2 regions of the Priestia sp. FW507-14D1A genome follow, and region 2 is predicted to be linked to the other one. Evidence: a T-box and tRNA genes for the amino acid it is inferred to sense, from the RefSeq annotation. Region 2 holds a T-box; the other holds one or more tRNA genes.
What was found. A T-box is a leader RNA that pairs with one kind of tRNA and senses whether it is charged. The one in region 2 lies ahead of leuS (leucine--tRNA ligase), so its partner is inferred to be a tRNA-Leu.

Region 1: it has a tRNA-Leu gene. The T-box ahead of leuS (leucine--tRNA ligase) is inferred to sense a tRNA for this amino acid. The anticodon was not compared.

The regions. Positions count from the first base shown of each region.
Region 1 covers NZ_JBYSWQ010000005.1:240,581-246,754, reverse strand. The annotation lists gene AC3WJG_RS18845 (GerAB/ArcD/ProY family transporter) at 1-822, shown strand, start outside; gene AC3WJG_RS18840 (Na+/H+ antiporter NhaC family protein) at 1,021-2,421, opposite strand; tRNA gene AC3WJG_RS18835 (tRNA-Gly) at 2,636-2,707, opposite strand; tRNA gene AC3WJG_RS18830 (tRNA-Leu) at 2,727-2,808, opposite strand; tRNA gene AC3WJG_RS18825 (tRNA-Trp) at 2,835-2,908, opposite strand; gene AC3WJG_RS18820 (phospholipase D-like domain-containing protein) at 3,130-4,524, opposite strand; gene AC3WJG_RS18815 (hypothetical protein) at 4,834-5,103, opposite strand; gene AC3WJG_RS18810 (GerAB/ArcD/ProY family transporter) at 5,608-6,174, shown strand, end outside.
Region 2 covers NZ_JBYSWQ010000001.1:1,516,166-1,522,339, reverse strand. The annotation lists gene AC3WJG_RS08270 (GntP family permease) at 32-1,354, shown strand; gene AC3WJG_RS08265 (hypothetical protein) at 1,419-1,610, shown strand; T-box leader at 1,854-2,072, shown strand; gene leuS (leucine--tRNA ligase) at 2,137-4,551, shown strand; gene AC3WJG_RS08255 (rhodanese-like domain-containing protein) at 4,791-5,102, shown strand; gene AC3WJG_RS08250 (sporulation protein Cse60) at 5,546-5,725, shown strand; gene AC3WJG_RS08245 (BaiN/RdsA family NAD(P)/FAD-dependent oxidoreductase) at 5,730-6,174, opposite strand, start outside.

The DNA of each region.
Region 1 (6,174 bases), on a different contig from region 2:
GCATCACGAGTTCTAAGAGATTTCGGAGAGATGCTTCTTACTTTTGCTTATCCCGATACGCCTTTATTTATTGCCAATGCCTTATTAATGCTGGTCATTATCTATATTACCCGAAAAGGAATTGAAGCGATAGCCCGGTCAGGAGAGCTTCTGTTTATTTTTATGTACTTTCTGGCTGTGGCAGGCTTCATCTTAATTATTAGCTCAGGACTAATTGATTTTAAGAACTTACAGCCGGTATTAAAAGAAGGAGTACTGCCCGTTGCAAAAGTTGCTTTAACCGAAACGCTGTATTTTCCTTTCACGGAAGCTATTGTATTTACCATGCTTCTTCCTTATTTGAGCAATCCCAAAAAAGCGAGTGTCACCATGATATGCGCAACGGGATTAAGCGGAATTAACCTAATTATTACGATGATCATTAACATTAGCGTGCTTGGAGTTGATTTGACGACAAGATCACAGTTCCCTCTTCTGAGTACTGTCCAAACGATCCAAGTAGCTGATTTTTTAGAGCGTCTAGATGTATTTTTTATGTTCGCTATGGTTATTGGGATTTATTTTAAAGTTAGCATCTTGTTTTATGCTTCTATAATAAGTACAGCTACTTTATTTAAAATTAAATCGCCTTCCCGTCTAGCATATCCTTTAGGCATCATTGTGTTATTTCTGTCGATTACAATCGCTAGTAATTTTCAAGAACACCTTTATGAAGGGCTGCACGTAGCGAGATTTCTTTTACATATGCCGCTATTTTCTATCATACCTATACTGCTTTTGATTATCGCCTTTTTGAAAAATAGGAAGAAGCAGCACAGATAGTATATATCTCTAATAAATAGAAAAATGGCATTAAAATTATCGAGGTGATGTTCGTGTATATATGGTTTTATGATCATTTTGTTAATACAATCTTATTTCCGCTTACTTGTATCATGCTAGTGTGCCTATCACTAGGGCTGTATGCATACGTTAAGCTAAAAAAAATGAAAAGTGAAGAATAGATAGCTACTCCCTCATTTAAAACAAGAAAGATACAACAAGATAGAAAGCAACTGTTATTCCCGCTGCAATTAAAGCTGGCTTTAATTTATATTTGGCATATTCAATAACAGATAAATCTAATATTTTGGCGATGGTATTCGTATCGTCGCTTAAAGGTGAAGAAAATGCTCCAAAGGAACCGCTCGCAAACACCGCACCGATAATTAATGGCAAAGAAAGATCTGCAGAACTTGCAAGCGATACGCCAAGCGGCATTAAAATCCCCCATGTCCCCCAAGCAGACCCGATAAAGTAAGAAATAGCAGCTCCAAACACAAACATAAAAGGAGTGACAAACATTTGAGGAATCCACTTAGAATGTGCCGTCACAAAATTTGAAAAACCTAAGTCTTCTGTAACAGCGGATAATCCCCATACTACCGATAACAGCAGAATAACGGACATTAAGTCATTGCCTCCTGTGATAAAACCATTAAGCAAATTCTGTAATGTAAAGCGCTGAAACAAGAAAAAAATGAGGGTAATTAACGTAGTGATAATTAAAGCTACTACCATCGCTTCTAGCACGTCTGCTTTAATAAATGCTTCAAAAAAGCTGTGGCTCTTATGATGCCCGCTCCACCATGTTAAAAGTAAAGTAAGTGAAATCACAACAAGTAAAGGTACTAACAGATTCCAAGGCTTAGAAGGCAAATCCTTCGACACGCAAGGATGACAATCATGCCAATCTTTTTCGTCTTCTTCCTCCAGCTTCATAGGAGCCGTAGATGTTGAATGATGAAAAAAACTGAAATAAATCCCTACTAGAATAATCACAATCGAAAAGAAGTTATAAGGAATGCTTTGAATGAACAAAGAATAAGCGTCTTGTTTTATGCCTTGATGATCAATTGCCATTTGAATGATTGAGACCATATACCCTACAAATGCCGTTGCCACAGGAATTAAGACGATAACAGGAGTAGCAGTTGTTTCAATAACAAACCCTAGCTCTGCTGTCGTCATTTTCACTTTTTTCAGCAGCGCTCTCATGATGGGTGCGATCGTCACAAAACGAAATGTGGGAGCACTGAATGTTCCAATGGTTGAAACATAGGTTAAAATAAGGGCTTTTTTTCTTGTATCAATTCTTTCTGCAGCTGTTTCCACAAACCCCTTAACTCCTCCAGCCATCTTAATCATTCCGATAAGCCCTGAAAACGCGTATAAAAAGACGACGATTTCTATATTACTTTTATTTCTAAGAGCTTGTACAACATAGTGAAGTAGCTTTTCAACACCTCCGATAATCGAATGATCAATTAAATAAGCACCTACTAATAAGCCTAAAAACAACCCTGGCAGCACTTGTTTCGTGAAAATAGCTATGGGAATAACAATTAAAAACGGTATAATCGAAAACCAACTAGATTCCATAGGACTCTCCCCTATCTTAAAAACCATATTAGATGTCTTCACGTATCGTTCATTAGCTTTTAATGTAACCCCAATATTATGTGTATATTCACGAAAGCAACACGTATAAGCAGTACTGCTTTAATAAAATATTTCTGATTACAAACAGCATAATAAAACTCTTTATTTCTACAACAAAAAAGCAGTTTGCACATGCAAACTGCTTTTGAAAAGAAGCGGAAGACGAGGTTCGAACTCGCGACCCCCACCTTGGCAAGGTGGTGTTCTACCACTGAACTACTTCCGCGCGTATATGAAAGTAAAGATGCGGGTGAAGGGACTTGAACCCCCACGTCATAAGACACTAGATCCTAAGTCTAGCGCGTCTGCCAATTCCGCCACACCCGCGTGTGAATTAAAAGATAACTCCAAAATGGCAGGGGCAGTAGGAATTGAACCCACACTGACGGTTTTGGAGACCGTAGTTCTACCTTTAAACTATGCCCCTAGAAATGACCTCTTCAAAAGAATCTCGTTTATTAACGACGCTACATCATAATAAAACATATATGGAATTTCGTCAATAGATCTTTTGATGAATCATAACTAGTACTAGCGGTTTTCAAAAAACTGTGAGGCATATCACAGCTTTTTACACATTCCCTTCACCAGCTGCAGTCCTCTTTAATCTCCGCTATTTGTTTTTAGAGACTCTGCTGTAACAAAGTACTATACAAAATGTCTCCAAAATCGTGTAAAGACCGAAAGAATATGTAGGAGTGCAGATTTTACAGGAGGCACGTTTTTTTGAGAATCCGTATTAACATCCACAGGTTCTCCCTCATCTCCCACAAGCATACTGTGAGAAATTTTAGCTTCAATAGCTCCTGTTAACTGGGCTGCAAATTCTTCACTATCTATCATAACCATGGATTCAGTATTTAAAAATGCAGAGCGCGAATCTAAGTTAAAAGAACCAACTGCACTTAAACGCTGATCGTAAACAACAGATTTCCCGTGAATTGAATAAGGCTTTTGATATTCATAAAGCTTCGAACCAGCTTTTAGAACGCGATTCTTTACTCCCAAGTATGCAGAAAAAGCCATAGCATTTGGAGTGGATGTAATAGAATTAGTTAAAATAATTCTTTGCACTTTTGGTTTTACTCGCTTATCTATATACTGTTCCATCTCTTTTGTTGGTACGATATAAGGGCTTTGAACAACAATGGATTTTTCAGCTTGCTGGGAAAGCTTAATAAACGTTTTCCATATAAAAGGGCTTTTATTTATTCGTTGAATAGGATTTGTAATAAAAGAAATCTTTCTTGTAGGGATCGTTGCTTCTCTCCATACAATATAAGGATGGACAAAAGGTTCGTTTGCTTTTTTGGCCTCTTCGTATTGATCTATCAACAATTTCTTTCCTGAAAGACCGCGAAATTGTTTAGTTTTCTTGAGCTTTGGAAAAGCTTTTCGTGTATACGGATGATTCCATAATTTCTCTACATACTTCTCCATTGAGAGAATGACACTATGACTTTCTTGCTTTGTGTTATAAATCAGCACATCACGGTCATAGACAAAATTTTTATTTGGTTGACTGGCCAAGTATTTATCTCCAATGTTTCGTCCTCCAATAATACCTAATTGGCCATCGACTACTATTATTTTATCGTGAAGACGATTATGCCATGTCCAAGGTTTAAAAATAGTGAAGGGCTCATAGTACTTTAATTCTATATTATTGTGGAAAGCTAGAGCATAAAGAACATTTTTCCTCTTGCCTTTTAGCCCATGAGAGATCCCGTCTAACAGCACGCGAATACGTATACCTCGATCCGCAGCTTCGAATAAAGCGCCCATAAGTAAATCCGAAGAACGACCTTTACCGATGGAAAAGTACGCAATATCAATTGTATGCCTCGCTTCTTGAATCATCTGCATTCGAACAAGCCCTGAAAAATAGCCGTTTTCCAAAAGCATAACTCGGTCTGTAGATTCTTTCTTCCCGTAAAAATTCTCAGTATTCATTACTTTTAAGTCTTTTCCCTTGTGTAAAGGGACATAAAACAGTACCACTGCAGTTACGAATACATATATGAAGTACAATACGACAATCATTATTAGTATGTTTATTAGCATATTTCCTGTCACAATCCCTTTCCATTCTTATTGTTCTGTTTTTATTAGGATTCTTACTTTTTTAACTTCTATACCTTTTAAAATAAGAATGGAATGATGGATTATTTGTTACACCACTGTTGATTTCCGTGCCAGTCTTCGCCTTTCCCTCCAAACAACAGCTAGAAGCAATTATATACACGAAACCTACGTTTACACTACCAATAAAAAAAGCAGAAGTTCATTACCTTCTGCTTTTACAATTTATACTCTCTATTGTGAAACTGCCTAAGTAAAACAGCGGCTCTTTTACTGATTAAGGTCGTTCTCCATATCTTCTATATCTTGCTGAAACTCTGTTAAACGCTGACGCTGTGTTTCAGAAGCATTTTCAAGCGCATTCTCAATTTGCTGAGAGGCTTCATTCACTTCACCTATCGCTTGCTTCGCTTCATGTCCGTACGATGCATCATTTTTAGCTTCATTTGCCTGTTCATATGCATCTACTGCTTCTTTATGCCCCTGCTGTGCTGCTTGAAACGATTGTTGTTTATCTTTATTGTATGGGAATTTTTTCATCATAGTGCTCCTTTCCATTTGTTCACTCTTTAGTGTGGCATTTTTCTACTTATTCATACGACGCTTCAATAGGTTAAAGCTAAGTGAATATTCCTCATAACAAATCCCTCAATCATTTAAGAGCCCTAGAAAATATCTTCTATCTCCTGAAATGCTTTCTATATTTTACAAAAATGTATAATCACTTTCTTTAGCGGACATCATACGAATAGCTTATCTGAACGAAAAAATGTATTGGGGTTGACTGCATGCACTTGTTTCTTTCCTTTTTGATCATTTGTGCAGGGATTATATGGATGGAAATAAAAAGATTACCTCAACACTCTCATAAAAAGGAACGGAACATTTTTATTGTGTTCATGACAATCAGCATCATAATCGCTCTTGCAAAAATCTTTCGGCTGCCTCTACCCAACCCTTCTGATTGGGTAGAAGTAATGTTTCAACCTTTAAGTCACTTATTATTCCGTTGGATCACTTAATTAGTGTATATGGCAAAAGGATGTGCTCATTTTGCTTAATGAAATCAATATTTCAGCTGCGCAGTTTCGCAAATTAGTAACTTTGTATAGCATCGGAAGCACAATTATTGTTGTACCTGCCGCTATTACAGCTGATGCTCATCAAGATGCCTGGATTGCCGCACTCTTTGGTGTAGCATTAGGAATTGGCTTAGTTTTGCTTTTTACCTCACTAGGAAAAATGTTTCCAACGCTTACGCTGATGGAAATGAACGAAAAAATTTTAGGCAAACTATTTGGAAAGATCGTTTCTGCTGTTTTTGTGTTATCCAATTTATTTATCAGCAGTCAAGTTCTTTACTATGTAGGAAATTTTCTCACTACACAAATTCTTCCCTACACGCCGCTTACAGCCATCCACATTGCATTTATGGGTGTGGTCATCGTAGGAGTACGCCTAGGAATAGAAGTTATTGCACGAAGTGCCGAGATTTTATTTCCTTGGTTTGTCGGATTATTCGGACTTCTTATTTTGTCTATGATCCCTCAAATTAAAATAGAGCATATTCAGCCGGTGTTCGAAATCCATCCAAAAGCTTTTATTCGTGCT
Region 2 (6,174 bases):
TCTAATTATATGACTTCATGGGGGGCTAAACATGCTTAGTATGATTGGATTAATTGGAGGATTATTGCTGCTCATTGTATTAACGATGAGAGGCATGAATTTATTTATAGCAGGTCCGCTCAGTGCTTTAGTTGTTGCGTTAACAAGCGGAATGCCTTTATTTCCACAGCTGGTGAAAGAAGGAGAAGTAAATTTTGTTGGAAATTACATGTCTGGTTTCACAGGATTTATTGCTTCTTGGTATTTAATGTTTCTATTGGGCGCCGTCTTTGGAAAAGTGATGGAAGACAGCGGGGCTGCTGATAGTGTTTCTCGCTGGATTGTCAGTAAACTAGGAATGAAAAGAGCAGTGTTGGCGATTGTACTTGCCTGTGCGGTCTTAACATACGGAGGAGTCAGTCTGTTTGTAGTAGCATTCTCTGTCTATCCAATGGCTTTGAGCTTATTCAAACAAGCCGATTTGCCGAGGCGGTTTATTCCTGCTGCTTTAGCATTTGGTTCGGTTACGTTTACGATGACCTCGGCTGGGTCGCCTGAAATCCAAAACTGGATTCCAATTGAATATTTGAAGACTAGTCCGTATGCAGGATGGGAAGTTAGTTTAGTTGTAGCAGTAGTGATGGCTGTATTCGGCTACTGGTGGTTAAAGCGCTTGATTTCAAAAGCAGTTAAAAATGGAGAGCGTTTTATATCACGCGAGAAAGATCCAGCAGTAACGGAAAATCAGTCTCTTCCTAATCCTTTATTAAGTTTGCTTCCGCTTGTGGTCGTGCTCATTATTTCTTTTGCACTTCATAAGCCACTTCAGCAATCTGCGCTGATTGTCGCACTTTTAAGCGGGATCATTGTCACTTATATTGTGAACCGAAAGCATTTTAAAGGATTTTGGAATGCGGCTTCAGAAGGAACGCTGGGTGCGTTAATTGCTATTGGGAATACAGCCGCTGTCGTAGGTTTTGGAGGAGTTGCTAAGGCTGTTCCCGCGTTTGGAGTGGCTGTAGATGCCATGACGCATATTCCAGGAAGTCCGTTGATCGGAGGAGCTATTGCCGTGAGCGTTATCGCGGGGATGACAGGTTCTGCTTCAGGAGGTCAGGCGATTGCTTTGCCAATTTTAGCACCTCATTATCTAGATGCTGGCGTAAATCCAGAAGCTCTCCATCGCGTAGTCGCTATTTCCTCTGGAGTACTAGATTCCTTACCTCATAATGGTTATGTCGTAACAACCATTAATTCTATTTGCGGAGAAACTCATAAAGATGCGTATGGATCAGTTGCAGCAATGACGGTGATTGTGCCGCTTGTTGGTCTTGTACTTGCGATCATCCTGTTTTCTTTTGGATTTGGCATTTAATAATAGCAGCTAAAGAAAGCAGGGACTGGGATAAAAGTATTTTAGTTGAAGGAAGATCCGAACGATGAATCGTTCGGATCTTTTCATGTTTATGGTGAACGTAGATTTCATTTGTTTAGGTGCTTCTAGCTGCGGAGTGGAGGGCAAGACAAAGACTCCTGAAATAGGTGAGACCCCGCATGAGTGTAAGCAACGAGGAGGCTCATCGGCTGCCAGCGGAAAGAGAAGTCTTGCACGGAGATCAACAGCGGTGTAACCAAGAGATTCATACTAGCGCATTTATTCTATTTGTTCGTCTTTAAATTGGATTGATTCAATTATGTCTCAATCCCTTTTTTGTTTGGCCGTTGATGTATGTTTTTGGGAGAAGTTGTTCATATATAAGAATGAAAGAGAGGATTTAGCAACAAAGCAGTGCTGCATTGCAGAAACTTTTACAAAATCCCTTGAACAACTTGCAGTTTACGAACATATTATTTACAATACAAGGTAGTATGATGTAAAAACTATGAAAAGGAATAGTAGTGAACGAAGCGAGCTAAGAGAGCTGACGGGTGGTGCGAGTCAGCAAACGAGCGTTCATGAACTCACCTTGGAGTTGTAAATGTGAAGTAAAGTAACATTTGCCGTCTATCCGCGTTAAGGAAAATGAGTGAGTACATAATTGTGCTAATTTGGGTGGTACCGCGGGAAGTTTATTCAACCTCTCGTCCCTTTGTTTGAGGGATGAGGGGTTTTTTAGTTTAATTAAATACAGCTGGAGCGTACAAGGAGGATTATGTATGGCTTTTAATCATGAAAAGATCGAACAAAAATGGCAAAAAGTTTGGGAAGAAAATAAAACATTTAAAACAACAGAAGATGAAGGAAAGCGTAAATTTTACGCATTAGATATGTTCCCTTATCCATCTGGCGCTGGTTTACACGTTGGGCATCCAGAAGGTTATACAGCAACGGATATTTTATCTCGTATGAAGCGTATGCAAGGATACAATGTACTTCATCCGATGGGATGGGATGCATTCGGATTACCTGCTGAACAGTATGCATTAGATACAGGAAACGACCCGGCTGAATTCACTGAACTTAACATTAATAATTTCCGTCGTCAAATCAAATCATTAGGTTTCTCTTACGATTGGGAGCGAGAAATTAATACAACTGATCCAAACTACTACAAATGGACGCAGTGGATTTTCTTACAGCTATATAAAAACGGCTTAGCTTATGTGGATGAAGTAGCTGTTAACTGGTGTCCTGCTCTAGGAACAGTACTTGCAAACGAAGAAGTTATTGACGGCAAAAGTGAGCGTGGGGGACATCCGGTTGAGCGTCGTCCAATGAAGCAGTGGATGCTTAAAATCACAGCTTATGCAGATCGTTTACTAGAAGATTTAGATGAGCTTGATTGGCCAGAAAGTATTAAAGAAATGCAGCGCAACTGGATTGGCCGCTCTGAAGGAGCTCACGTGCACTTCACAATCGATGGATACGAGGACACATTTACTGTGTTTACAACGCGTCCTGACACGCTATTTGGGGCAACGTATGCCGTTTTAGCACCTGAACATCCGTTTGTAGAAAAAATTACAACAGCCGAACAAAAAGAAGCGGTAGAAGCGTATTTAGATCAAATTAAAAGCAAAAGCGATTTAGAACGTACAGACTTAGCTAAAGACAAAACTGGCGTATTCACTGGTGCTTATGCAATTAACCCTGTAAACGGCGAGAGAATGCCAATTTGGATTGCTGACTATGTTCTAATGAGCTATGGCACCGGTGCAATTATGGCTGTTCCGGCTCACGATGAGCGTGATTATGAATTTGCGGTTAAATTTGAACTGCCGATTAAAGAAGTGGTAGCCGGCGGAGACGTTTCAAAAGAAGCTTATACAGGCGACGGCGAGCACGTTAATTCAGACTTCTTAAATGGTTTAGATAAAGAAGAAGCAATTTCAAATATGATTCAGTGGCTTCAAGCAAATGAAAAAGGTGAAAAACAAGTAACATACCGTCTGCGTGACTGGTTATTCAGCCGTCAGCGCTACTGGGGTGAACCAATTCCTGTTATTCACTGGGAAGATGGCACAACAACGGCAGTTCCTGAAGATCAGCTTCCGCTTGTGTTACCAAAAACGACTGAAATCAAACCGTCAGGCACAGGTGAATCTCCGTTAGCAAACATTGATGACTGGGTGAACGTTGTAGATCCGGAAACAGGCAAAAAAGGGCGCCGAGAAACAAATACAATGCCTCAATGGGCAGGCAGCTGCTGGTATTACTTACGCTACATTGATCCAACAAACAGTGAAGCGTTAGCAGATGCAGATAAATTAAAAGAATGGTTGCCGGTTGATATTTATATCGGTGGAGCTGAACACGCTGTTCTTCACTTATTATATGCTCGTTTCTGGCATAAGTTTTTATATGATATCGGCGTAGTTCCAACAAAAGAGCCGTTCCAAAAACTGTTTAACCAAGGTATGATTCTTGGAGAAAACAACGAAAAAATGAGTAAGTCAAAAGGTAACGTTGTAAACCCAGACGAAATCGTAGAAAGCCACGGTGCAGATACGCTTCGCCTTTACGAAATGTTTATGGGACCTTTAGATGCATCAATCGCTTGGTCAACAAAAGGGCTTGATGGTGCACGCCGTTTCTTAGATCGTGTATGGCGCTTACTTGTTGACGATAACGGTGAATTAAGCAGCAAGGTTCAAGAAAGCAATGACACTACGCTTGAACGCGTGTATCACCAAACGGTGAAAAAAGTAACGGAAGATTACGAAGGCCTCCGTTTTAATACAGGTATCTCTCAGCTTATGGTATTCATCAATGATGCATACAAAGTTGACGTGCTGCCAAAGCAATACGTAGAAGGATTTGTGAAGCTATTAGCACCAATTTGTCCTCATACGACTGAGGAATTATGGAGCAAACTAGGTCACGAAGATACAATTTCGTATGAGGCTTGGCCTGCGTTTGACGAAGCGAAACTTGTAGATGATGAAGTGGAAATTGTCGTTCAAATTAACGGTAAAGTACGTGCAAAAGTTAATGTACCTGCTGAGGCATCTCGTGAAGAGCTTCAAGATATTGCAATGGCTAATGAAGATGTTCAAGAGTTCATTGAAGGTAAGACAGTGCGCAAAGTGATTGCTGTGCCTGGTAAATTAGTAAACATCGTAGCTAATTAAGTATTGGTGTAGAAAAGAACCCCTGACTAAAGAGCAGTCAGGGGTTCTCTTCTAGACCGAAGCGCCTGATGTCCGCCTTTCGGGTTTGACATCAGACGCTTAGTCAAACCTTTAACTACGATTGGAAAAGCTCAGGCAGGCTGCTGCTTAAGCTTTTCTTATTTAGTGGCATAAAGGTATTTGAATTTGCTACAATAGCGATAGCAAGCTGAATGAAAGAATAGAGAGGAATGACGAAGATGGAAGAAGTAAAAGTAATTACGCCTGAGGAACTTCAAAAACGCGTTGAAAATGGAGAAGAACTTCATTTAGTTGATGTGCGTGAAGATGAAGAAGTAGCAGAAGGAATGATTCCAACTGCTAAACATATTCGTATGAATGATATTCCAGCTAGTGTGGATCATTTCGATAAAGACAAAGAATATATTTTCATTTGCCGTTCGGGCCGCCGCAGTGAAAACGTATGTTACTACCTTCAAGAACAAGGATATAAAGTAACAAATATGGTTGGCGGTATGTTAGAGTGGGAAGGAAAAACGGTTAATAAATAAAAAAGAGGCTGGGACAAAAGTATCTTAGCTGAAGTGAAAAATGAACCATTGATCAACATGTTTGATTAGTGGTTCATTTTTTTTGTTATGGTGAACATAGGTTTTATTTGTTTCGTTCCTTCTAGCAGTTGATGGGAGGGTAAGGCCAAGACTCCTGGGGAAAGCGAAGTCTTGCAAGGAAATCGACTCCCCTGTTACAAGCGGTTCAGCTCATGTATCCCATTTGTTCGCCTTTAGATTGGATTCATTTCGTTCCTCTTTTTTGAATGAAACTTCTTCCATCCGACTAAAATGATAGCAAGAAAACAAATGATGACTAAATCTATAAAAGCCCTCATAAAAATAGAAGTAGTAAGAGATTGAAAATCCGTACAAAAACCATCATCAAGAGAAACAGTCCATTCTGATTGAAACAAATTTGATAGGACAAGGTGGTAGAAGCTGTGATACAAGTGAAAATGTTTGATAAAGAGCATGAAAAAGATTTAGAATTTGCGGTGAATCGATTTTTACGGAAATTAGAGGATGAAGACGTCGTTGATATTAAATACCAGGTGACAGTGGATGTTGATCGTGATGAGCAGGTGTACTGTTTTTCAGCCATGGTTATGTATAAAGCCTAGCATATTATGCTAGGCTTGTTGCAAATTCTCCTGCATTACTCCCAGCCAAACGGCCTGTTACAAGAGCGGAAGTGATATTGTATCCTCCAGTGTATCCATGGATATCAAGAATTTCCCCGCAGAAGTAAAGGCCTTGCATAAATTTCGAAGACATTTCTTTTGGGTGAATTTCTTTAACAGATACGCCGCCTCCTGTGACGAATGCTTTTTCTAAAGAAAGCGTGCCGTTTACAGCAAATTCAAATCGTTTGCACAGTTTTGCAAATTCTCTCAGTTTCTCATGCTGAAGCTGTCCTGCTAGCGCTTGGCTATCAATGCCTGCCTGCTCGAGTAAAAACAATAGATAGCGTTCAGATACAAAACCTTTTAAGACATTTTTAATTGCTTTTTTCGGCTCTTCTTTTGTTGTTTTGACTAATTGCTGAAAAATATCTTCTTCGTTTTGGCTA